Linked DNA regions of Lichenibacterium dinghuense. Each later gene encodes a partner of the first gene's protein in a complex. Links are inferred from orthologs where the notes say so. Each region holds a gene or a part of one and is shown on either strand. Other genes may lie near its edges. The genes, in order: prfA and prmC.

The links.
Region 2: the proteins of prfA (region 1) and prmC are in contact, whole or in part, in a crystal structure (PDB 2B3T), measured with the Escherichia coli proteins. The link is inferred for Lichenibacterium dinghuense from one-to-one orthologs.

The regions. Positions count from the first base shown.
Region 1 is NZ_JAJLMN010000001.1:934,649-943,763, reverse strand. What follows is about bases 3,809-6,660. They hold prfA (peptide chain release factor 1), read right to left. Parts: upstream 5,846-6,660; coding sequence 4,772-5,845; downstream 3,809-4,771. Other genes in these bases: ptsP (phosphoenolpyruvate--protein phosphotransferase), read right to left, coding at 5,860-6,660. Also shown: L7N97_RS04495 (ribonuclease J), read left to right, coding at 1-1,487; L7N97_RS04490 (DUF1467 family protein), read left to right, coding at 1,516-1,752; L7N97_RS04485 (DUF4864 domain-containing protein), read right to left, coding at 1,795-2,217; L7N97_RS29645 (hypothetical protein), read right to left, coding at 2,685-2,816; L7N97_RS04475 (hypothetical protein), read right to left, coding at 2,813-3,661; more of ptsP, read right to left, coding at 6,661-8,121; L7N97_RS04455 (aspartate kinase), read right to left, coding at 8,255-9,115. UniProt on the Escherichia coli protein: Peptide chain release factor 1 directs the termination of translation in response to the peptide chain termination codons UAG and UAA.
Region 2 is NZ_JAJLMN010000001.1:3,582,050-3,597,312, reverse strand. The notes cover bases 5,304-8,083. They hold prmC (peptide chain release factor N(5)-glutamine methyltransferase), read left to right. Parts: upstream 5,304-6,147; coding sequence 6,148-7,020; downstream 7,021-8,083. Other genes in these bases: L7N97_RS17150 (hypothetical protein), read right to left, coding at 7,792-8,073; L7N97_RS17155 (aspartate/glutamate racemase family protein), read right to left, coding at 6,990-7,727; htpG (molecular chaperone HtpG), read left to right, coding at 5,304-5,946. Also shown: rfaE1 (D-glycero-beta-D-manno-heptose-7-phosphate kinase), read left to right, coding at 1-274; rfaD (ADP-glyceromanno-heptose 6-epimerase), read left to right, coding at 271-1,251; L7N97_RS17185 (cupin domain-containing protein), read left to right, coding at 1,280-1,708; L7N97_RS17180 (hypothetical protein), read right to left, coding at 1,609-1,893; L7N97_RS17175 (cytochrome P450 family protein), read left to right, coding at 2,056-3,285; L7N97_RS17170 (DUF2794 domain-containing protein), read right to left, coding at 3,334-3,747; more of htpG, read left to right, coding at 4,027-5,303; L7N97_RS17145 (ABC transporter permease), read right to left, coding at 8,186-10,771; L7N97_RS17140 (ABC transporter ATP-binding protein), read right to left, coding at 10,768-11,472; L7N97_RS17135 (arylesterase), read left to right, coding at 11,464-12,165; DNA replication/repair protein RecF, read left to right, coding at 12,179-13,345; L7N97_RS17125 (cytochrome b), read left to right, coding at 13,549-14,130; L7N97_RS17120 (alpha-L-rhamnosidase), read left to right, coding at 14,527-15,263. UniProt on the Escherichia coli protein: Methylates the class 1 translation termination release factors RF1/PrfA and RF2/PrfB on the glutamine residue of the universally conserved GGQ motif, i.e. on 'Gln-235' in RF1 and on 'Gln-252' in RF2.

The DNA.
Region 1 (9,115 bases):
TCGTGGAGTCGATCCGCAAGGACCTTCTGGGCCTCGTCATCACCCACGCGCACGAGGACCACATCGGCGCCGTGGCGGACCAGTGGCCCCGCCTCGGCTGCCGCGTCTTCGCGACGAAGTTCGCGGCGGGCCTGCTCAACGCCAAGCACGCCAGCGACATGAGCCTGTCGAAGCTCGAGGTCGAGACCGTGCAGATCGGCGGGCGCCTGAAGCTCGGCCCCTTCGAGGTCGAGTTCGTGCCGGTCGCGCATTCGATCCCCGAATCCTGCGCGCTTGCGATCCGCACGCCGCTCGGCACCGTTGTGCATTCGGGCGACTGGAAGATCGACCCGACGCCGACCATGGGTCCGCCGACCGACGCCGAGCGCCTGACCGCCATCGGCGACGAGGGCGTGCTGGCGCTGGTCTGCGACTCCACCAACATCCTGCGCGACGGCGAGAGCCCCTCCGAGAAGGAGGTGGCCGAGAACCTCCACCAGCTCATCGCCGACGCGCCGGGCCGCGTGGTCGTCACCACCTTCGCGTCCAACGTCAGCCGGCTCCGCGCCGTGGCGGATGCCGCGCAGGCGACGGGGCGCAGCGTCATCATCGGCGGCCGCGCCATGGAGCGCACGATCGGGGTCGCGCGCGAGTGCGGCTACCTCGACGGCGTGCCGCCCTTCTTCTCGACCGAGCGCTATTCCCAGCTCGACCGCAAGAACACCGTGCTGCTCGCCACCGGCAGCCAGGGCGAGCCCCGCGCCGCGCTGGCCCGCATGGCGCAGGACGACTACGGCGACGTGCGCCTGGCGCCGGGCGACCGCGTGATCTTCTCCTCGCGCACCATTCCGGGCAACGAGCGCGAGGTCGGCAAGATCATCAACGGCCTTGTCGCGCAGGGCGTCGAGGTCATCACCGACCGCACGCATCTCGTCCACGTGTCCGGCCACCCGCGCCGCACGGAGGTCGCGAAGTTCTACAGCTGGGTCCGGCCCAAGGTGGCGGTGCCGGCCCACGGCGAGCCGCTGCACCTCGCCGAGCACGCCGCCTTCGCCCGCTCGCTCGGCGTCCACGACGTCGTGACGGCGCGCAACGGCGACATGGTGCTGCTGGCGCCCGGCAAGCCCGCCATCGTGGACGAGGTGCGCCACGGGCAGCTCGCCAAGGACGGCCACGTGGTGGTGGCGGCCAACGACCCCGCCATCGCGGCGCGCACCAAGCTCGCCTTCGCGGGCGTGATCTCGATCGCGGTGTGCTTCAACAGCCGCGGCGAGGTGCAGGGCGACCCGGACGTGCTGATGAGCGGCCTGCCCCCGCGCACCCGCGACGGCAAAGGCATGGACGTCGTGGTCGACGAGGCGATCTTCAACACGATCGACAACCTCGGCCGCGGCAAGCGCCGCGACCCGGACGCCGCCGCCAACGCCATCGAGCGCTCGGTCCGGGGCGCGGTCGGCCATGCCTGGGGCAAGAAGCCCCTGGTCCACGTGCTGATCGTTGAGGCCTGACGATGGTCCGTCGGCGCGGGGCAGGGCGGTGACCCTCCCGATCCCCGTGCCGATGGCGGTGGCGATCTACTTCACCACGTGGTGGATCGTGCTCTTCGCGGTTCTGCCCTTCGGGGTGCGCTCGCAGGAGGAGTCGCGCGAGGTCGTGCCGGGCACCGACCCCGGCGCGCCGATGCTGCCGCGCCTCGCCGTGAAGGCGCTGTGGACCACCGGCCTGTCGGCCCTGGTGTTCGCGGCGATCCTGGCGATGTTCGCCTACCTGTGACCCCGGCTCATTCTGGCCCTCTGCGGGGGCCGCGGCGTCCCGTCAGGCTGTCGTCTCCTTGGACTTAACCAGCACGCAGCCCGAGATGGCCCAACGGCCGTCGACCTTCTCCAGCGAATAGACTGCGGTCCACACCACCCCGTCCGAGTCGACCACTGTGACGTGCTGCACCGCCCCGCCCTCGGCCGTGACGGTCGGCTCGAAATAGGTGGAGCGGGGATGGACCAGCGCGCCGTAGCTCTGCTTGACCATGCCGTAGAACGCCGAGGCGTCCGGGAACATCGACTTGATGCCGGGGGACGCGAAGCTCTCCGCCCGCGCCGCATCCCCCTCGCCGAAGGCGTCGATCTGCGCCGTGATGGTCGACTGGATGTCGGGATCCGCGCCGGCCTCCGCGGCGCGCGAGGAAGCGGTGGAGGCGAGCAGGGCGGCGGCGAGCAGGGCGGGGGCGAGACGGTGGCGCATGGCACACTCCGGGCTGACCCTACCGTTCTATGGCGCCGGCGCCGCGCGGCGAGGGGAATGACGCGGAGTTGAAGCGACGATCCGGTGCGGCGCCGCGGCGCGGGGCGCGCGGTGCGCCTTGACCTGCCGGAGCCGAGGCTTTACCCGATGTGTCCCGCCCCGCGGGAGCGCGTAGCTCAGTCGGTAGAGCGCCTGACTTTTAATCAGGATGTCCCGGGTTCGAGCCCCGGCGCGCTCACCACTTGTCGTCAACGGCGACAGTGGTTTAGCTCTCTTCGGGGTGGGGCGCTCAGCCATCTCCAGCCTCTCGGGTAACACTGCGGGTAACGACGGGCGAAAGTCGTCTCGGTGTGTGGTCGGTCACGGCATCGTGAACTCGCCCGCGAAGGGTGCGGACAGGTCGGGGTAACGGGGCAGGGTAACGACTGATACGGGCCCGTCCGCGATCGTGCGGACGGGCCGTGGCGTCACGGGATGCGGTGCTCTCGATCGAGCGCATTGAGCACGCGCCGGGCCTCGGCGTGTCGGCCGCGCGCCAGCAGCCGCAGGGCGCGCCGGAGGCGGTAGGCGTAGGCCAGGAGGACGAGGGCGCGGGTCATCCGGCCGTCACCCCGACCACCGGCACGCCGTTGCGGGTGACGAGCGGCTGCCACAGCACCATGCCGGGCCCGATCGGCGTCACGGCATCGGGGTCGCGGCGCATCGTCGACCCCGATCGCAGCACCCGCGCCTGCCTCGTCAGCGCGTGCAGCGCCGGTTTTCGCTCCCACGCGGCTTGGCACTGTGCCGCGGTCAGCACGAGGCCGGGTCCGTCGCACGGGTCCGCCTCCCGCTCGCCATCGTAGCCCTGGGCCCAATGGCGCTGGTCCCCGTCGCCGACCGGAGAGCCGAGGGAGTCCTCGGCCGGCTCCGCCTCAAGGTCCTCGCCGTCGCCGTCGTGCGGCTCATCGGTGATGCAGCCTTCGATGTCCTGCCGGCCGCCGTCCGCCCACCGGGCCTGGGTGTCCTGCCGATCGCGCGTGACATAATGCCGGCGCGAGTTGCCGGACCACGGCAGGGTCGGATGGCGCTCAGGGCTTGCGAGGGACGGCTCCGAGATGGCGTCGTCTTCGTCGTGCTCCGGCTCGGCCTCGGCGTCCATGGGCAGGCCGGGCGTGTGATAGCCGAGCCAGGGTTCGAGGTCTGGGTCGGCGTCGAGGGCGTCGAGCAGGTTTATGGCGTTATCGAGCGATTCCCCGATAATCGCCGTGTCCAGAGGCGAGAAGTCCGGCCCCACGAGCCTCTGCAGGCCGAGCGCGGGCAGCATCGCCGCGGCGTGGTCCGCAGCTTCCTCCAGCGCGCGGCGCAGAGACAGTTCACGGCCAAGGCGGGCCAGCGCACGGGCGGCCTCAGGCTCTACGTCCTCCGGCGGATCGACGTCGAGCCGATCGAAGCGCCCGAGCATGGCGTCGAGGTCGGCCCTGATCGTGACCAAGCCGCCAGCCGTTAATAAGGGCTCAGGCGGCAGTTCGGCGCGGGGCTCGGGCGCGGCGAAATCGGCAACCGTTGCCGATTTGACGAACCGGCCGCGGGCGTCGCGGGCCGGTAATAAGGGACGAGCGGGCGCGGTTGTGCTAGGGCGTTTTGACATTCAGCGCAGGGCGAGAACGATGCTTGCCGCGTAGATCATAGCGCTGAAGCTCGTGTCAGTCTTGTCGTAACGCGTGCCGATGCGGCGGAAGGCTTTCAGCGAACAGAAGAAGTTTTCGACGAGGTGCCGCCATTTGTAGGCGGCAAAATCGCAGGGGATGTGCCGCTTGCGATTGGCTTTGGGCGGGATCACCGCGGCAACGCCTCTGCCTTCAAGATTTTCCCGAAGCCAATCGACGTCGAAGGCCTTATCGGCCAGAAGCATCTTGAAGGGCACGTCGGCGATCAGATCCTTGACGCCCTTGACGTCGTGGCGGTGCCCCGGCAGCAGCACAAAGCGCACCAAATTGCCGAGCGCGTCCACCAGGGCGAGGATCTTGGTGGTCAAACCGCCGCGAGAACGGCCGATGGCCTGATCCTGAGTCCCCCTTTTGCGCCAGTGCCGTGCTGGTGGACCCTGATAATCGTGCCATCCACCATGGCGTATTCAAAATCAGGGTCGCCCGACAGAGCGGCGAAAACGCGGTCGAAGACCGCCTTCTTGGCCCACCGGCGGAAACGTTGGAAATTGGAGTTCCAGTTGCCGAACCGGTCCGGCAAGTCTCGCCATGGTCCGCCCGTCCGTGCGACGTGCAGGATAGCTTCCATGAACAGACGATTGTTGCTGGCCGATCGCCCCGGATCACCGACCTTGCCGGGAAGCAGAAGGGCAATACGCTCCCATTGCTCGTCCTTCAACACGTCGCGATCCATGCTGGAACCTCCCTTTTCCAGCCTTGAATCCCACTTTCGCCCGCTGGGAAACCCTAATGTCGCTGAATGTCAACGCGCCCTAGCTCGCCCCACCGCAGCATGCACCACCTATCATAGAGTGGCGCGACCGTGATGCGAAGGGATGCCGTCCGATCGACTCTGGATCGCGCCGCTATCCCTCCGCCGCGGCGAGCTGCGCCGCCTGATGCTCGGTCGTCAGCGCGTCGACCACCTCGTCGAGCGCTTCCCCGGCGATGACCTTGTCGAGCTTGTAGAGCGTCAGGTTGATGCGGTGGTCGGTGAGGCGCCCCTGCGGGAAGTTGTAGGTGCGGATGCGCTCCGAGCGGTCGCCCGAGCCCACCTGCGACTTGCGGTCGGCCGAGCGCTCGTCGTCGAGCTTCTGGCGCTGCAGATCGAACAGGCGGGAGCGCAGCACCGCGAAGGCCTTCTGCCGGTTGCGGTGCTGCGAGCGCTCCTCCTGCATGAAGACCACGATGCCGGTGGGGAGGTGGGTCAGGCGGATTGCCGATTCCGTCTTGTTGACGTGCTGGCCACCGGCGCCCTGCGCCCGCATCGTGTCGATCTTCACCTCGGCGTCCGGGATCGACACGTCGACCTCCTCGGCCTCGGGCAGCACCGCCACGGTCGCGGCCGAGGTGTGGATGCGCCCCTGCGTCTCGGTGTCGGGCACGCGCTGCACGCGGTGGACGCCGCTCTCGAACTTCAGCTTGGCGAAGACGCCCGCCCCCTGCACCTCGGCGACGATCTCCTTGAAGCCCCCCATCGTGCCCTCGCTGGCCGACAGGACCTCCACCTTCCAGCGGTGGAGGTCGGCGTAGCGCGAATACATGCGGAACAGGTCGCCGGCGAAGAGCGCCGCCTCGTCGCCGCCCGTGCCGGCGCGGATCTCCAGGATGGCGCTCTTGGCGTCGGCAGCGTCCTTGGGCAGCAGCGCCAGGCGGATCTCCCGCTCCAGCGCGTCGAGGGCCCCGGCGGCCTCGGCGCGCTCGGCCTCGGCGAGGGCCCGCATCTCGTCGTCGAGCGCCGGCTCGGCCAGCATGGACTCGACGCCGTCGAGCTCCGCCCGCTTGCCGCGGAAGGATCGGATCGCCTCGACCAGCCCCTCGCCCTCGCTGAGCTCGCGCGACAGCGCCACGAAGGTCGCCGCGTCGGGGCCCTCCGACAGGCGCGCCGACACCTCCTCGTGGCGGCGGAGGATCAGATCGAGCTTGGCGTGAGGGAGCATCGAGACCAGGGGTTTCAGAGCGGCAGGCTGTGGCGCTCCGCATAGGCGGTCAGGGCCGGCCGCAGCGAGGCCGCGCCGTCCCGCGACGCCAGGAGGTCCCCGACATAGGCGGAAGCGTCGGCGGCGTCGAGGCCGAGCAGCATCGCCTTCACGGGGCCGAGCGAGGAGGCCGACATGGACAGGTTGCGGTAGCCCAGCGCCACCAGCGCCAGGGCGCCGAGCGGCTTGCCGCCGAACTCGCCGCACAGCGTCACGGGGATGTTGTGGCGGCGGCCGGCCTCCGCCACGCTGCCGAGCGCGCGCAGCATGGAGGGCGAGAGCGCGTCGAAGCGCGTCGCCACCCGCTTGTTGTCGCGGTCCACGGCGAACAGGTACTGCATCAGGTCGTTCGAGCCGACCGACATGAAGTCGGCGCGGCTCGCCAGCTCGTCGAGCTCCCACAGGAGCGAGGGCACCTCCACCATGGCGCCGAGCTTCAGCTCGTAGGGCGGCTGGTAGCCGTGGCGGACCATGTGGTCGAGCTCGCGCGCCACCATGGCGCGGGCGGCGTCGAACTCCGCCGCGTTGGCGATCATCGGGAACATGATGCGCATGATGCGGCCGCCGCCGGCGCGCAGCAGCGCGCGCAGCTGCGAGCGCAGCAGCCCCGGCCGGTCGAGGCCGATGCGGATGGCGCGCCAGCCGAGCGCCGGGTTGGGCTCGTCGGGCCGCGCCATGTAGGGCAGGATCTTGTCGCCGCCGATGTCGAGCGTGCGGAACGTCACCGGCCGGCCGCCGACGGCGTCGAGCACCGAGCGGTAGAGCTCGGTCTGCTTCTCGATACGGGGGAAGCGCGACGCCACCATGAAGAGCAGCTCGGTGCGGAACAGCCCGATCGAGGCCGCGCCCGTCTCGGCCACGTGCGGCAGGTCGAGCAGCAGGCCGGCGTTCATGTGGAGGCCGATCTCGACCCCGTCGGCCGTGACGGCGGGCACGTCGCGCAGCCGACGGTACTGCTCCTGGCGGCGGGCGCCGAAGCGGGCCTTCTCGGCGTAGGAGGACTCGACGTCGGGCGCGGGCCTGACCTCGACGCGGCCGAGCGCGCCGTCGAGGATCAGGGCGTCGCCGGGCTCGACCAGGCTCGACACGTTGGCGACGTCGCCGACCACGGGCACGCCGATGGCGCGGGCCACGATGGCGACGTGGGACGAGGCGCCGCCGTCCTCCAGCACGAGGCCGCGCAGCTTCGCGCGGTCGTAGTCGAGCAGCGCGGCCGGGCCCATGGAGCGCGCCACCACCACGGCGTTCTCGGGCAGGGCGTGGAGCGGGGCCACGAGGCTGTCGCCGGTGAGCTGGTGCAGGAGGCGGTTCGCCAGCTCGTCGAGGTCGTGCAGGCGGTCGCGCAGGTAGGGGTCGGTCTGGCGCACCAGCTTGGCGCGGGTGTCGCTCTGCACGCGCTCGACGGCGGCCTCGGCGGTGAGGCCCGTCATCACGGCCTCGCGCAGGCGCCGCAGCCAGCCGCGGTCGTTGGCGAACATGCGGAACGTCTGCAGCACCTCGCGGTGCTCGCCCGGCCCCGCGACGTCGCCCTGCTCGACGAGCCGGTCGATCGACTCGCGCAGGGCCGCGATGGCGTCCTCCAGGCGGGCGATCTCGGCGTCGAGGTTCTCGGCCACGAGCTTGGTCACGACCACCCGCGGCTCGTGCAGCACGGCGTGGCCGAGCCCGACGCCCTCGACCACGGGCGTGCCCCTGAGCGACAGAGGCTGGCGCAGCACCGCGGGGCCGGGCAGCATGGCCTGGAGCTCGCCCGCGGCGATCATCTCCGCCATCAGCATGGCGGTGGTCTGGAGGGCCTCGACCTCCTCCTCGGAATATTGCCGGCGCGCCTTGTTCTGCACCACCAGCACGCCGAGCGTGTTGCCGCCCCGCAGGATCGGCACGCCGAGGAAGGACAGGTAGACCTCCTCCCCGGTCTCGGGCTTGTAGGAGAAGGCGGGGTGGTTCTGCGCGTCGGGCAGCGCCAGCGCCTCGGCCGAGGCCGCGATGAGGCCGACCAGCCCCTCGCCCTTGCGCATGGTGGTCTGGTGGACGGCTTCCCGGTTCAACCCCTCGGTGGCGTAGAGCTCGAGGCGGCCGTCGGCGTGGAGCACGTAGACCGAGCACACCTCGGCCACCATGTTGAAGGCGATCTGGACGACGATTTTATCGAGGCGCGCCTGGGCCGAGATCGGCTCCGCCATGACTTCGCGCAGCCGGCGCAGCAGCAGTCGCGGTCCGGCCAGAGCGCCACGCATCGCCCGCTTCCCTCACGCCTCACCGGGGCGGGACCTTCGGCGTCGCGCCGGCCGTCCCTCCCTCCGTCCTCGACCCTATAGCCGGAGCGCCGACGGATCGGCAAGCCGCCCGTCCACAACCCGGCGGCCGGGATCAGGCCTTGTCGAGCCCGTAGAGCGTGTGGAGTGTGCGCACCGCGAGCTCGGTGTAGGCCGAGTCGATCAGGACCGAGAACTTGATCTCGGAGGTTGTGATCGCCCGGATGTTGATGCCCTTCTCGCTGAGCGCCCGGAACGCGCGGGCCGCGACGCCGGCGTGCGAGCGCATGCCGATGCCGATGGCCGACACCTTCACGACGTCGTCCGTGCCCGACAGCGTCGCGTAGCCGATCTCGCCGCGCCGCTCGGCGAGCAGCGCTTTCGCGCGCTCGAAGTCGGCGCCCGGCACCGTGAAGGTCATGTCCGTGGTGGCGGCGTCGTCCGACACGACCTGGATGATCATGTCGACGTTGATGCCCGCCTCGGCCAGCGGCACGAAGATGGAGGCCGCGACGCCGGGCTTGTCGGCGATGCGGCGCAGCGTGATCTGCGCCTCGTCGCGGGCGAAGGCGATGCCGGTGACGACCTGTTGTTCCATGATGTCTTCCTCGGCGCAGATCAGCGTGCCGGGCTTGGGGTCGGAGGGATCGTCGAAGGACGAGCGGACGAAGACCTTGACGTTGTGGTTCATCGCCACTTCGACGGAGCGCACCTGGAGCACCTTCGCGCCGAGCGACGCCATCTCGAGCATCTCCTCGAAGGTGACGCGGTCGAGCCGGCGGGCCTTCGGCACCACGCGGGGGTCGGTGGTGTAGACGCCGTCGACGTCCGTGTAGATGTCGCAGCGGTCGGCGCCGAGCGCCGCCGCCACCGCCACGGCGCTGGTGTCGGAGCCGCCGCGGCCGAGCGTGGTGACGCGGTTCGTCGCCTCGTGCAGGCCCTGGAAGCCGGCGATGACGGCCACCTCGCGCCGCTC
Region 2 (15,263 bases), 2.7 Mb from region 1 along the record:
GGCGGCGCGGGCCGAGGTCGTGGGCGCCCTGAAGGGCGTGGCCGCCGTCGTGCTGTTCGACGAGGACACGCCGCTGGAGCTGATCTCCGCGCTGCAGCCCGACCTCCTCGTCAAGGGCGCCGACTACACGGAGGACACGGTCGTGGGGGCCGACGTCGTCAAGGCCGGCGGCGGCCGGGTCATGCTGGCGCGGCTCGTGCCCGGCCAGTCGACGACGCGGCTCGCGGCGCGGGGCGCCGCGGTGGCCGCGCCGGCGGCCGGGACGGCCGCGTGATCCTGGTCACCGGCGGCGCCGGATTCATCGGCTCGAACCTCGTCGCCGACCTCGAAGCCGCCGGGCGGGGCGGCCTCGTGGTGGCGGACTCGCTCGGCCGCGAGAACAAGTGGCGCAACATCGCCAAGCGCAACCTGCGCGACGTGGTGTTCCCCGCCGAGATCGAGGGCTGGCTCGCCGGCCGGCCGCGGCTCGACGCGGTGATCCACATGGGCGCCGACAGCTCCACCACGGCGACCGACGGCGACCACGTCGTCCGCACCAACTTCCGCCTGTCGACGCGGCTGTGGGACTGGTGCGCCGCGACCGGGACGCCCTTCGTCTACGCTTCCTCGGCCGCCACCTACGGCGACGGCGCGCTCGGATTCGACGACGACGCGGCACCCGAGGCGCTGGCGCGCCTGCGGCCCCTGAACCTCTACGGCTGGTCCAAGCACCTGTTCGACCGCTGGGCGGTGGAGCGCGCCGCCGAGGGGCACGCGCCGCCGCAATGGGCGGGGCTGAAGTTCTTCAACGTGTTCGGCCCCAACGAGGGCCACAAGGGCGACATGCGCTCGCTCGTCGCCAAGACGGCGCGTCGCGTCGCGGCGGGCGAAACGATCCCGCTGTTCCGCTCGCACCGGGACGGGATCGCCCACGGCGAGCAGCGGCGCGACTTCGTCTCCGTGAAGGACTGCGGCGCCGCCGTTCTGTGGCTGCTCGACCACCCCGAGGTCTCGGGCCTGTTCAACCTCGGCACGGGCCGGGCGCGCTCCTTCAACGACCTCATCCGGGCGGTGGGCGCCGCGCTCGGCGTCGACGCGCACATCGCCTACGTGGACATGCCCGGCGAGATCCGCGGCCAGTACCAGTATTTCACGGAGGCCCGCATGGGGCGGCTGCGCGCCGCGGGCTTCGAGCGCCCCTTCGCGGCGCTGGAGGACTCCGTCGCCGACTACGTGCGCAGCCACCTGATGGCCGCCGACGAATACCGGTGACCATCGGAGCTATGGGGAGGATGCCGTCGTGACGCAGCACGTGATCGCATGGGACGAGGTCGAGGCCGCGCCGGCGCCGGGCGGCCTCGTGAAGCGGCGGGTCGAGCTGCCCGGCATGTCGCTCGTCACCGTGGAGGTGCCGGCCGGCCTCAGGGGCACGCGCCACAGCCACGACCACGACCAGTTCGTGCAGGTCGTGTCGGGCACCGGCACGCTGGAGACCGAGCAGGGCGAGCGCCCCTTCTCGGCCGGCACGGTCTTCGTGTTCCCGCCGGTACCTGGCACCTGGCGAACTTCCACACCGACACGGTGCTGGTCGAGACCAACCTCGCGCCGGGCTGACGCGGCCGCGCCCCGTCAGCGCGGGCAGACCTTGTCCAGCACCGCGCCGACGTCGATGCCGACGGTCGGCTGGCCGCCGGCCTTGAACGTCGCGTCGGCCGCGATCGTGGTGTAGGCGTCCTGGCGCTGGATCATGATGGACCGCACGGTGATCCAGCTGCCGTCCGGGCCGGGCTTGAAGTCCGAGCACTGCACGGTCTGGCCCCTGAGGTTCGGCTCGTAGGGGATCTCGCTCGTGGCGGCCGAGGCGGACGCCGACGCGCAGGCGATCGACAGGCATCCCAGCAGCAGGCTTTTCATCGACGCGCTCCCTCACCGTCCCCGCGCGCGGGCCGCGCGCCTCCGGGACCGTCAAGCGCCTACCTTATCCTTCGTTCCGCCTCCGTGACGAGGGGCGCGGCGTCGCTCCCCGCCCGCGCCGCATTTCGGCGCTTAACGGAGGCGATCCTCCGGAGCCGCCCCTTGCCCGCCAGTGCCGCCGACAAACCCCAGCCGCTGTGGGACGCGAAGCGCCGCGCCGACCCCTACGGCTACTACGCCGAGCTCCGGCGCCACCGGCCCGTGTTGCGCGCCACCGTGCCGGGGCGCGGCGCCGTGTGGGTGGTGACGCGCTACGCCGACGCGGCCGCGCTGCTGAAGGACCCGCGCTTCTCCAACGACCGGCGCGCCTCCGGCGTGCCCTCGCCCTTCTTCGGCGGGCTGCCCGTCCCGCGCTCGCTGCGCGCGCTGTCGTCCAACATGGTGGAGGCCGACGACCCGTCCCACGCGCGGCTGCGCGGCCTCGTCGGCCGGGCCTTCACGCCGCGGCGCGTGGCCGGACTCGAAGCGCGGGTGGAGCGGATCGCGGCCGACCTGCTCGACCGCGCGGCGCCGCGGGGCCGCATGGACCTCGTCGCCGACTTCGCCCTGCCGCTGCCGTTCACGGTCATCGCGGAGCTGCTCGGCGTGCCGGAAGCGATGCGGCGCGAGTTCCGCGCCCGCGTCCGCGGCGTCACGGCGACGCCGGAATCCCTCGCGATGCGCCTCGCCGTGTGGCTGCCGCGGCTCATCGGCTTCGTCCGCTTCTTCGAGCGGCTGGTCGCCTATCGCCGCCGCGTGCCGGACGACGCGCTCATCACCGCGCTGGTGTCGGCGGAGGCCGAGGGCGACCGGCTGTCGCCGACCGAACTCGTCGGCATGGTGTTCATCCTGTTCTTCGCCGGGCACGAGACCACGGTGAACCTGATCGGCAACGGTACGCTGGCGCTGTTCGACGCGCCGGGCGAGATGGCGGCGCTGAGGGCCGACCCGTCGCTGACCCCGGCGGCGATCGAGGAGCTGCTGCGCTTCACCAACCCCGTCGAGGCGGTGGCGATGCGCTACACGCGCGAGCCGGTGGAGATCGGCGGCGTCGCCATCCCGGCGCGCGCGACCGTGATGGCGCTGATCTCGTCGGCCAACCGCGATCCCGAGGCCTTCCCCGACCCCGACCGGCTCGACATCCGCCGCGAGGGCCGCAGCCACCTCGCGCTCGGGGCCGGCTCGCATTACTGCCTCGGCGCGAGCCTGGCCCGGCTCGAAGCGCGGGTGGCCTTCGAGGCGCTGCTCGCCCGCTTCCCGCGGCTCAGGCTCGACGGGCCGCGCGACGCGGTGCGCTGGCGCCCGCAGGGCGTGCTGCGGGGTCTGAACAGCCTGCCGGTGCGGTGGGATTGATCGCGCGCGACCCGGTCGGGTCAGGATCGACGAAGAGCCCCCTTCGCATCACACCACCACGAGCTTCGGCTTGCGGTCGATCGCCTGCAGCACGCGGGCGAGGTCCGGCCCGCGCTTGAGGATCAGCCCCGTGGCGGCCACCACCGAGTAGGCGCCCTGGCGCCGCGCCAGCGCCGGGTCCTTCTCGACGCGGTAGAGCGGCACCTCGGACGCGCGGCGGTAGATGGAGAACACCGCCTTCTCGGGCAGGAAGTCGAGCGCGTAGTCGCGCCACTCGCCCTCCGCGACCTGCCGGCCGTAGACGTTGAAGATCTCGCGCAGCTCGTGCCGGTCGAAGGACACCACCGGGGCGGCCGGCACGAAGGCCGGCTCGGGGGAAGGCGGCGGCGTCCGCCGCGACGGGAAGGGGGCCACCGACCCGCCGCCCTGCTGCCGCTCGTCCGGCGTGTCGCCCTGGCTCATCCCGCGCTCCGTGTTGCCGGTGTCGAGAATGGCCCCGGCCGGCGGCCCCTTCAAGCCTGGGCCTCCGCGGACCGGGGCGCCGTCTCTTTTCCGCCGTGATCCGCCTTGCGATCCCGCGGCCAAGCTTCGATATGAGCCTCGCCCCCGCGGTCACGCCGCGCGGGGCCGGGGCCGGCCCGGCCGGCCCGCATCGTGCCATCACGAGACCCCGGCCGCGCCGGCGCGGAGCGCGTCGCTTCCCCCCGGCTTCGGGTCTTCCAAGGGAGGATCGCGAGTTCCATGAGCGAGGCTGACATTGAGACGGCGCCGGCGGCTGCCGGCGAGACCAAGGCGTTCCAGGCCGACGTGTCGCGCCTGCTCGACCTCATGGTGCACTCGATCTATTCCGAGCGCGACGTCTTCCTGCGCGAGCTGATCTCCAACGCCGCCGACGCCTGCGAGAAGCTGCGCTACGAATCCATCGCCGAGCCGAGCCTCGCGGCGGACGGCGAGGGCTTCGCCATCCGCGTCGTGCTCGACAAGGACGCCAAGACCCTGGCCGTGGTCGACAACGGCATCGGCATGGCGCGCGACGACCTCGACCGCGCGCTCGGCACAATCGCGTCCTCGGGCACCAAGGCCTTCCTAGACCGCATCGGCGACCGGGCCGAGGAGGAGAGCGGCAACCTCATCGGCCAGTTCGGCATCGGCTTCTATTCGGCCTTCATGGTGGCGGACAGCGTCGAGGTCCGCACCCGGCGGGCCGGCACCGACCAGGCCTGGCGCTGGACCAGCGACGGCAAGGGCTCCTACGCGGTGGCGGCGCTGCCGCTCGACGAGGCGCCGGAGCGCGGCACCCGCGTGACGCTGCACCTCAACGAGGAGGCCGCCAAGGAGTTCGGCGAGCCCTGGCGCGTCGAGCGGCTCATCAAGGAGCATTCCGGCGCCGTGGCGGTGCCGATCGACCTCGTCGAGAAGCCGGACGCCGAGCCGCGCCGCCTCACCGACGGCGCCGCGCTCTGGGCCAAGAACAAGTCCGAGATCACGCCCGAGCAGTACACCGAGTTCTACCGCGGCGTCGCGGCCCAGTACGACGAGCCGGCGCTGACGATCCACTACCGCGCCGAAGGGCGGCACGAATATTCCGTGCTGGCCTTCGTGCCGGGCTCGAAGCCCTTCGACCTGTTCGACCCCCAGCGCAAGGGCCGCACCAAGCTCTACGTGCGCCGCGTGCTGATCACCGACGAGGCCGACCTGCTGCCGGGCTGGCTGCGCTTCGTGCGCGCGGTGGTCGACACGGCCGACCTGCCGCTCAACGTGTCGCGGGAGATGGTGCAGAACTCGCCGATCTTCGCCGCCATCCGCAAGGGCGTCACCAATCGCGTCCTCGGCGACCTGACCAAGATGGCCGACAACGACGCGGACGGTTTCGCGAAAGTGTGGGAGAACTTCGGCGCGGTGCTGAAGGAGGGCCTCTACGAGGACCCCGAGCGCCGCGACGGGCTGTTCAAGCTCGCCCGCTTCGCCTCCACCAAGCACCCGGACGGCGGCCGCACGCTGGTCCAGTACGTGGCGGACCTGCGCGAGAACCAGACCGCGATCTACTACCTCGTCGGCGACGACCTCGCCCGGCTGAAGACCTCGCCGCAGCTCGAAGGCTTCCGCGCCCGCGGCATCGAGGTGCTGCTGCTGCCGGACGCCGTCGACGCCTTCTGGGTGCAGAACGCCGTCGGCTTCGAGGGCAAGCCCTTCAAGTCCGTCACCCAGGGCGCGGCCGACATCAAGTCCGTGCCGCTGGCCGAGGGCGAGAAGGCGCCCGAGAGCGAGGAGGTCGGCCCGAAGATCGCGACCCTGCTCGCCTTCATGAAGCAGACGCTGGAGGGATCGGTCGAGGACGTGCGCGCGTCGGACCGCCTGTCCGAGAGCCCGGCCTGCCTGATCGCGCCCGAGTTCGGGCCGGACCGGCGCCTGGAGAAGATCCTGGCCCAGCACGGCAAGCTCGGCGGCGCGGCCTCCAAGCCCGTGTTGGAGGTCAACCCCGGCCACCCCCTGGTGACGGCGCTGGCCGAGCGCTACGCCGGCGAGGGCGACCGCGCGGTGGTCGAGGACTCGGCCTGGCTGCTCCACGACGAGGCGCGCATCATGGACGGCGAGCTGCCGGCCGACGCCGCCGCCTTCGCGGCGCGCCTGCGCCGGGTGATGGAGAAGGCGGCGGGGTGACCCGACGCTGACAAGCATCGCGCGACGCCGGCCGTGTCCTTCTCCCCATTGGGGAGAAGGTGGCGCGAAGCGCCGGATGAGGGGTGGACAGGCGCCACGCCCGCAGCTGTCCTCCCCTCATCCGGCCTTCGCGGCTTCGCCGCCGGCCACCTTCTCCCCGCAGGGGAGAAGGGCGCGATGGACCGCAGAGGTCGTCGTCGAATGACCACCCTCACCGCCGCGCTCCGCGCCGCCACCCGCGCCCTCGCGTCGGCCGGTGTGCCCGACCCCGAGGTCGACGCGCGCATCCTGCTGCTCGCCGCGGCCGGGCTCGACCGGCTCGCCCTGATCCTCGACCCCGGCCGAGCCCTGCCCCGCGACGCCACGGAGCGCCTCGACGGCTTCGTCGCGCGCCGCGCGGCGCGCGAGCCCGTGTCGCGCATCCTTGGACGGCGCGACTTCTGGGGCCTGACGCTGCGCGTCACCCCCGACGTGCTCGACCCCCGCCCCGACACGGAGACGGTCGTGGCCGCCGTGCTCGACGCGCTCGGCCCCCGCCGCGGCGAGCCGCTGCGCCTGCTCGACCTCGGCACCGGCTCGGGCGCGATCCTGTGCGCCCTGCTGAGCGAACTGCCGCGCGCCTCCGGCTGGGCCGTCGACCGCTCCGCCGCCGCCTGCGCCGTGGCGCGGGGCAACCTCGACGCCTGCGGGCTCGCGCCGCGCAGCCTCGTCGTCCAGGGCGACTGGGCCGTGGCGCTCGCCGGCGGGTTCGACACCGTCGTGTCGAACCCGCCCTACATCGAGAGCGCCATCATCCCGGAACTCGACCGCGACGTGCGCGAGCACGATCCGCTCGCGGCGCTCGACGGGGGCGCCGACGGGCTCGACTGCTACCGCGTCCTCGCCGCGGACCTGCCGCGCCTGCTGGCGAAGGGCGGCGTCGCCTGCTTCGAGGTCGGCCGGGGGCAGGACGGGGATGTGGCCGGGTTGATGCGCGCGGCCGGGCTGGCCGATGTCGCGACGCGGGCCGACCTCGGCGGCGTCGAGCGGGCCGTGCTGGGGCGTCAGGCGGCGGGCATGCGCCCGAGCGCGTAGTCCACCGCCGCCTCGACGTGCAGAGCCGTCGTGTCGAAGACGGGGAAGCCCGGCAGGTCGCCCTGGCCGATCAGGAGGCAGATCTCCGTGCAGCCGAGGATCACGCCCTCGGCGCCCGCGGCCCTGAGCGCGTCGATCACGCGCAGGTATTCGGCGCGCGACGAAGGGCGGATGTCGCTCCGCACGAGCTCGTCGAAGATGATGCGGTCCACGGCGGCGATGTCGGCCTCCGCCGGCGCCATCACCTCGACGCCGAACTTCTCCGCGTAGCGCCGCGCCATCTCGGCCGAGCACATGGTGGGCGCGGTGCCGAGCAGGGCCACGCGGCGCAGGCCCGCGGCGCGAATCGCCGCGCCGGTCGGGTCGACGATGTGGATGAAGGGCGTGGAGCGCTCGGCCATGATGGGCGCCACCACGCGGTGCATGGTGTTGGTGGCGCAGACCACCACGTCGACGCGCGCCCCCTCCAGCCGGTCGACCTTCTCGGCCAGGTAGGCGCGCGCCTCGTCCCACAGGCCGTTGCGGACGAAATGCTGGATGTTGCCGAAGTTGACCGAGACGACGATCACCTCGGCATTGTCCCAGCCGCCGTGGTGAGCGTTCAGCCGCGCGTTGATGAGGCGGTAATAGTCGGCGGTCGCGGCGTCGCTCATGCCGCCGAGCACGCCGATGGTCTTCTGCGGCAGGGGACGGACGGGCGAGGTCATCGGGGGCGCTCCGGGCAGGCCCCCGGTCTGCCCCGTTTCGGCCGCGCCCGCAACCGCTCCCCCCTCAGCAGGACTCGGGCACGTAGCGGCATTTCCGGTCGTGCTCGTTCTGGAGCATGATCGCCCCCGGGCTGCCGGCCGGGTAGCCGCCGTAGGCGCCGTTCGGCCCCTGGACGTAGTTGCCGTAGCCGTAGCGGTTGACGTGGTAGTAGGGGTTCTCGCCCCGCGCCCGCGCGGCGCCGAGCTGGTCGTACTGCGGCGAGGGCGCGAGCTGCGCCATCGCGGCGGGGGTGAGCAGGCCTGAGGCCAGGAGGCCGGCGGCGGCCAGGAGGGATCTCGTGAACATCGGGGATCTCGGGGGGATGGGTGCACCTTCCCCCGTCAACGTTCGAGCGCGGGCGCGGATCGCCGCCCGCGCCGCGTCGCCGTGCGGCGGGTGGGCGCGGGCGCCCGGCCCGTCACAGCTCGCGCAGGTAGCTCGCCGGCTTCTGCCCGAGGATGCGCCAGGTGCCGAGCAGCCCCAGGCCCACTGTGACGACCAGCGCCGCCGCCGCGGCCTCGACGGCCGGCGCCCAGGCGAAGGCGAAGTCGAAGCCCATCACGCGGCTCACCACGCCCCAGGCCGCCACTGTCCCGGCCAGAACGCCGAACAGCGCCGTGCCGAGCCCGAGCATGCCGTATTCGAGCACGAAGGCGAGCAGCAGCCGCCGCCGCGTGGCGCCCAGCACCTTCAGCATCACGGCGTCGTAGACCCGCGCCCGCCGCCCCGCCGCCAGCGCGCCGGACAGCACCAGCACGGAGGACAGGATCGTCACGGCCGAGGCCGCGCGCGTGGCCGTGCCGAGCTTGCCCACGAAGTCGTTCACGGCCACCAGCACGTCGCGCACCCGCACGGTGGTGACGGCGGGGTAGTCGCGCGCGATGTCGCGGGCGAGCCGCGCGTCGCGCGCGGGATCGTCGGTCGGGAAGCCCGCGGTGGCGAGCACCATGTAGGGCGCGCCGCGGAAGGCGTCGGGCGAGAACACCATCACGAAGTTGATGCCGAGGTTCTGCCAATCCACCTTGCGCAGGTTCGCCACCTTGGCCGTGACGGGCCGGCCGAGCACGTTGACGGTGACGCTCTGCCCGAGCTTGAGGCCGATGCCGTCGGCGAGCTCGCGGTCGAAGGACACGAGGGGCGGCCCCGCATAGTCCTTCGGCCACCACGCGCCCTCGACCACGCGGCTGCCCTTCGGCGGCTCGGTCGCGAAGGTGATGCCGCGATCGCCCTCCAGCACCCAGTTGGCGCCCTGCCTGGCGTGGACCTTGTCGGCCGGCACGCCGTCCACCGCGGTGATGCGGCCGCGCAGGATCGGCACGTCTTCCAGCACCGCCGCGGGCGCGTCCCTCCTGACGAAGGCCAGGAAGTCCGGGGCCTCGCGGTTCGGCACGTCGGCGAAGAAGAACGACGGGGTGACGCCGGGCCGCGCCTCGGTGATCTGGCGCTGGATGTTGCTGTCGATCAGCGCCAGCGTGACCAGGAGCGTCAGGCCGAGGCCGAGCGACAGCACCACGGCGCCGGTGAGCGCGCCCGGCCGGTGGATGTTGCCGAGCGCGAGGCGCAGCGGGACGCTGCGGGGCCGCGGCAGGGCGCGGGCCGCGGCCATGAAGCCGAAGGCGACGAGGCGCAGCAGCGCGAAGACCGCGAGCGTCGCCCCGACGTCGTAGGCGGCGAGCCGGTGGTCCTCCGAGAACAGGATCGCGCAGCCCGCCAGCGCCGCCGCGGCGAGCAGGAGCGCGGCGAGGTAGGCGGGGCGCAGCCGGCCGGGGTCGGGCTCGACCGCGTCGCGGAACAGCGCCGACACCGGCACGTCGTGCACGCGGCCGAGCGTCGGCAGCGAGAACACCAGCGCGGTGAGGAAGCCGTAGAGCGCGCCCAAGGCCAGCGCGCCGGGGTGGATTCCCGCCACCATCGGCAGCGGGATCAGCGCGCCGAAGCCCGCCACCGCGGCGTAGGGCAGCGCGGCCCCGACCGCGACGCCGGCCAGCACGCCGAACAGGGCCACCAGCATCACCTGGGCGAGGCCCATGGCGAAGACGGAGCCGCCCGGCGCGCCGAGCGCCTTCAGGACGGCGAGGCTCGCGCGCTTGCGCTCCATCGCGGCCTTCACGGCGTTGGCGACGCCGACGCCGCCGACCACCAGCGCGGTGAGGCCGATGAGGGTCAGGAACTGGGTGAAGCGGCCGAGGTTGCGGTCGAACTCGGGGGACACGTTGTTGCGCGTCTTGATCTCCCAGCCGGCCTCGGGGAAGGCCGCGCGCGCGTCCGCCACGAGGCGCGACAGGGCGGCGTCGTCGGCGGGGCCGCCGATGTCGAGCCGCGCCGTGAACTTGGCGAGGCTGCCCGGCTGGATCAGCCCCGTCGCGTCGAGCCCCGCCCGGTCCATCAGCACGCCGGGCGCGAAGGCGATGCCGCCGGCGAGCCGGTCGGGCTCCGAGCGGATGACCGCGCGCAGGGTGAAGTCGCCCGCGCCGATCTTCACCGCGTCGCCGACCTCGACGCCGAGCCGGTCCGCCAGCGCGGCGTCGGCGGCGAGGCCGGGGCGGCCGTCCCGCGGGGCGAGGGCGGCGTCGAGCGGGCCCGGCGGGTCGAGGTCGACGCGGCCCGCCGTCGGATAGGCGGCGTCGACCGCCTTGACGTCGACGAGGCTCGCCTGATCCCCGGCCCGCGCCATGGAGCGCAGGGTGACGACCTGGCTGAGCCGCCCGCGCGCTTCGAGCCAGCCGCGCTCGGGCGCGGTCAGCGGCTGCGACACGGTGGAGAAGGCGGCGTCGCCGCCCAGCATCGTGCGGCCCTCGCGGCCGAGCCCGGCCGACAGGCTGCCCGCCACCGAGCCCACCCCCGCGATGGCGGCGACGCCGAGCGCGATGCACACGAGAAAGATCCAGTAGCCACCGAGGCCGCCGCGCAGGTCGCGCCAGGCGAGGCGCAGCGCGATGGGGCCGCGCGGCCCGGCCGGGCCGCCCCGGCGCGCGGCCGCGGCGGCCTCCGCCCGCGCGCTCAAGCGGCGGCTCCGGCCGCAGCCCGGGCGGTGTCGGACTCGACCACGCCCGAGCGGATCCGCACGGTGCGGTCGCAGCGCGCCGCGAGGCCGGGGTCGTGGGTGACCAGCACCAGGGTCGCGCCGCGCTCGCGCTTCGTCGCGAAGATCAGGTCCATGATGGCGCGGCCCGTCGACTCGTCGAGGTTGCCGGTGGGCTCGTCGGCCACGAGGATGGCGGGGTCGGGCGCGAGCGCGCGGGCCAGCGCCACGCGCTGCTGCTCGCCGCCCGACAGCTGCGACGGGTAGTGCCCGAGCCGCTCGCCGAGGCCGACGCCCGTCAGCTCCGCCGCGGCGCGCGAGAAGGCGTCGGCGCGGCCGGCCAGCTCCAGCGGCACGGCGACGTTCTCCAGCGCCGTCATGGTGGGGATGAGGTGGAAGCTCTGGAACACGATGCCGATGTGGCGGCCGCGGAAGCGCGCGAGCCGATCCTCGTCGAGCCCGTCGATGCGGGTGCCGTCCACCGTGACGGCGCCGCGCTCCGGCCGCTCCAGCCCGGCCAGCACGCTCAGCAGCGTCGACTTGCCGGAGCCGGACGGGCCGGTGAGCCCCACCGCCTCGCCCTTGGCGACGGCGAGGTCGATCCCCTTCAGGATATGGACTCGCGCCGCCGCACGCCCCAGACTCACGTGGACGCCGTCGAGCGAGATCGCAGCTTGAACCATCACAGACCCTCGAAGCTCCGCGCCCGGCGGCTCCACCCATATGGGCTCGTCCGCCGGCTCTGTCAGTCGGCCACGGCCAGCCTGTTGGTCGCATCGGCGGCGCCGGCCTTCGCGGCGACGACGATCGCGGCCTTCGGCGACAGCCTGTCGGCCGGCTACCAGCTCCCCGCCGACGCGGCCTTCCCGGCCGTGCTGGAGGCCGCCCTGCGCCGCGACGGCTACGACGTGACGGTCAGCAACGCGGCCGTGTCGGGCGACACCACGCAGGGCGGGCTCGAGCGGCTCGACTGGTCGGTGCCGGACGGGACCGACCTCGCGATCGTGGAGCTCGGCGCCAACGACATGCTGCGCGGCGTCGACACCGCCGTGACGGCCAAGAACCTCGGCGACATCGTCGCGGGCCTGCAGAAGCGGCACATCAAGGTGCTGCTGGCCGGCATGTATGCCGCGACCGAGCTCGACGGGGGCTACCGCGAGCGCTTCGCCGCCATCTACCCGTCGCTCGCCAGGCGGGACGGCGTGCCGCTCTACCCGTTCTTCCTCGCGGGGATCATCGGCCACCCCGAGCTGCACCTGCCCGACGGCCTCCACCCCAACGCCGCGGGCGTGAAGGTGATCGTCGACAACATCCTGCCGACCGTCGAGGAAACGCTGCGGGGCATGGGCGTGAAGCCTTCGGGGGTGAAGGGGTGAGCGAGGCCTCGCGGTGACCACGGACCGCCGCCCGCGGGTCCGGCGGCTGGTGCTCGGCGACTACCGCTCCTACCCGGCGCTCGACCTCAAGCTCGGCGGCGCCCCGGTGGTGCTAGCCGGGCACAACGGCGCGGGCAAGACCAACCTGCTCGAAGCGCTGTCGTTCTTCACGCCCGGCCGGGGCTTCCGCCGCGCCGAGCTGGCCGAATGCGCGCGCGACGCGGGCAACGGCGGCTGGGCCGCGTCGGTGCACGTCGAGGACGCCGGCCAGGCCGTCGAGGCCGTGCAGCTCGGCACCGGGCTGGAGCCGCCGGACGGCGTCACCTCCGCGGCGCGGCGCTGCCGCATCGACCGCGCCGCCGTGCCTTCCGCCAAGGGCTTCGCCGACCACCTGCGCGTGGTGTGGCTGACGCCCGCCATGGACGGGCTCTTCGCCGGGCCGTCGTCCGAGCGGCGCCGCTTCCTCGACCGCATCGTGCTGACGGTGGACAGCGAGCACGGCACCCGCGTGTCCGCGCTGGAGCGCGCGCTGCGCAACCGCAACCGCGTGCTGGACGAGGGCCGCCAGTCGGGCCGGCTCGACGCCGCCTGGGCCGAGGCCGCCGAGCGCGAGGTGGCGTCGCTCGGCGTGGCCGTGGCGGCGGCGCGCCACGAGACGGTGACGCGGCTCGCCGCGCTGATCGCCGTGCACCGCGACCCCGCCTCGCCCTTCCCTTGGGCCGACGTGTCGGTGGTGGGCGGCGTCGAGGCGCTGGTGGCCAACCACCCGGCGCTCGACGCCGAGGACCGCTACCGCGCGATGCTGCGCGAGACCCGCGCGCGAGACGCCGCGGCCGGCCGTACCTCGATCGGCCCGCACCTCAGCGACCTCGCGGTGCGCCACGGCCCGAAGGACGCGGAAGCGGCGCGCTCCTCGACCGGCGAGCAGAAGGCGCTGCTGGTGGGCCTGGTGCTGGCCTCGGCGCGGCTCGTCGCGGCGATGAGCGGCATCGCGCCCCTCGTGCTGCTCGACGAGATCGCGGCGCATTTCGATCCCCTGCGGCGGGAAGCGCTCTACGCCGAGCTCCAGGCGCTCGGCGGCCACGTCTTCATGACGGGCGCCGACCCGGCGCTCTTCGCCGAGCTGCGCGACGCGGAGCGCTTCGAGGTCGTGCCGGGGGCGGTGCGGCCGGCGGGGTGAGACGCACTCTTCCGCCCTCTCCGTGCCGCTCATCCCCGCGCAGGCGGGGACGAGCGGCACGGACGTCGATCAGGAAGACACACGCGCCGCCCGAATCGCGCCCGCAATCATTCGTCGGACGATTGGCCGCAATTCCGCCCGCCCGCGCCGGGATGCCCCCGGCGGCGGCCCGCCCGGGGCCGCGCCGAACCCGCGGACCCGCGATGACGACCCTCGACCTTTCCGCCGCCGACGACCGCCCCGCCGCGGCCCCGACCCACTACGACCGGACCCAGCGCGCGTTCCACTGGAGCATGGCCGCGGTCATCGTCGCCGCCATGCTGATCGGCCTCTACTGCGCCTACCAGCCGCCCGGACAGGCCACGCGGCGCTTCCTCCTGGAGTGGCACAAGTCGCTCGGCATGACCGCGCTGGTGCTGGTCGTCCTGCGCATCGGCTACCGGCTCGCGGTGGCGGCGCCGCCCTACGCCGAGCGGATGGGCCGGCTCAACCACGCCGCCGCGGCGGCCGGCCACCTCGGCCTCTATGCGCTGATGCTGTTCCTGCCGCTCACCGGCTACTGGAACTCCGCCGCCGGCGGCTATTCGCTGCCGTTCTTCTGGCTCTTCCAGTGGCCGCGCCTGATCCCGCTCGACAAGGCGTCGTCGCGCGTCGGCGAGGAGCTCCACTACTGGGGCGCCTGGGCCATCTACGCCGTGGTGGGGCTGCACGTCGCCGCGGTGCTGTGGCATCAAATGATCAAGCGCGATAGCGTGCTGTCCCGGATGCTGCCCGGCCTCCGTTGAAGCCGCAGGAGGACACGCCTGGACCCGCTCCGCCCCGTCCTCCTCACCTGCGAACACCTGCATGACCCGCTCGGCCTCGACGAGCCCGCCCCCCGCCTCGGCTGGATCGTCGAGGGCGGCGGGCGCGACCGGCGGCAGACCGCCTACGAGATCCGCGTCGCCGAAGACCCCGCGGCCCTGGCCGGCACCGACGGCCTGAGCTGGGCGAGCGGGCGCGTCGCCTCGCCCGACACGCGCGACATCGTCTACGCGGGCGCCCCGCTCCGCCCGCGCACCCGCTATCATTGGACGCTGCGCGCCTGGGACGAGGCCGGCCGCGCCTCCGCCTTCGCGGCCCCCGGATGGTTCGAGACGGGGCTCCTCGACGAGCCCTGGGGGTCGGACTGGATCATAGGCGTGCCGGCGCCGCGGCGCTTCTTCCCCGACGAGGCCGACAGGCCCTACGCCAACCCCCACCGCGCGCGGGCCGTCGCGCACCTGCGCCGCAACTTCCGCGTCGACAGGCCCGTCGTCCGCGCCCGGCTCTACGCGACCGCGCTCGGCGTCTACGAGGCGCGGCTGAACGGCGAGGCCGCCGGCGACGCGCTGCTGTCGCCGGGCTGGACCGACTACGCCAAGCGCCTCGACTACCAGGTCTACGACGTCACCGGGCTGGTCCGCGAGGGCACCAACGTGCTCGGCGCGCTGCTCGGCGAGGGCTGGTACAGCGGCTACCTCGGCTTCTACCCGCACCGGCCGCGCCACATCTACGGCACCGAGCCGCAGTTCCGCGCCCGGCTGGCGCTCGACTTCGCCGACGGCACGGCCGCGTCGATCGCGACCGACGCGAGCTGGCGCGCCGGCCGCGGCGCGCGGGTCTATTCGGACCTCCTCAAGGGCGAGCTCTTCGACGCGCGCCTCGCGGTGCCGGGCTGGGACGCGCCGGGCTTCGACGACGCCGGATGGGCGCCGGCCGGCCTCGGCGCGGGCACGGAGGCCGCCTGCCGCGCGAGCCGCGCCCCGCCGGTGCGGGTGACGCGGCGGCTGCGGCCGGTGGCGGTCACCCGCGCGCCGGACGGCACGCATGTGGTCGACCTCGGCCAGAACATGGTCGGGCGCGTGCGGATCGCCCTGCCGGCCCTGCCGCCGGGGCG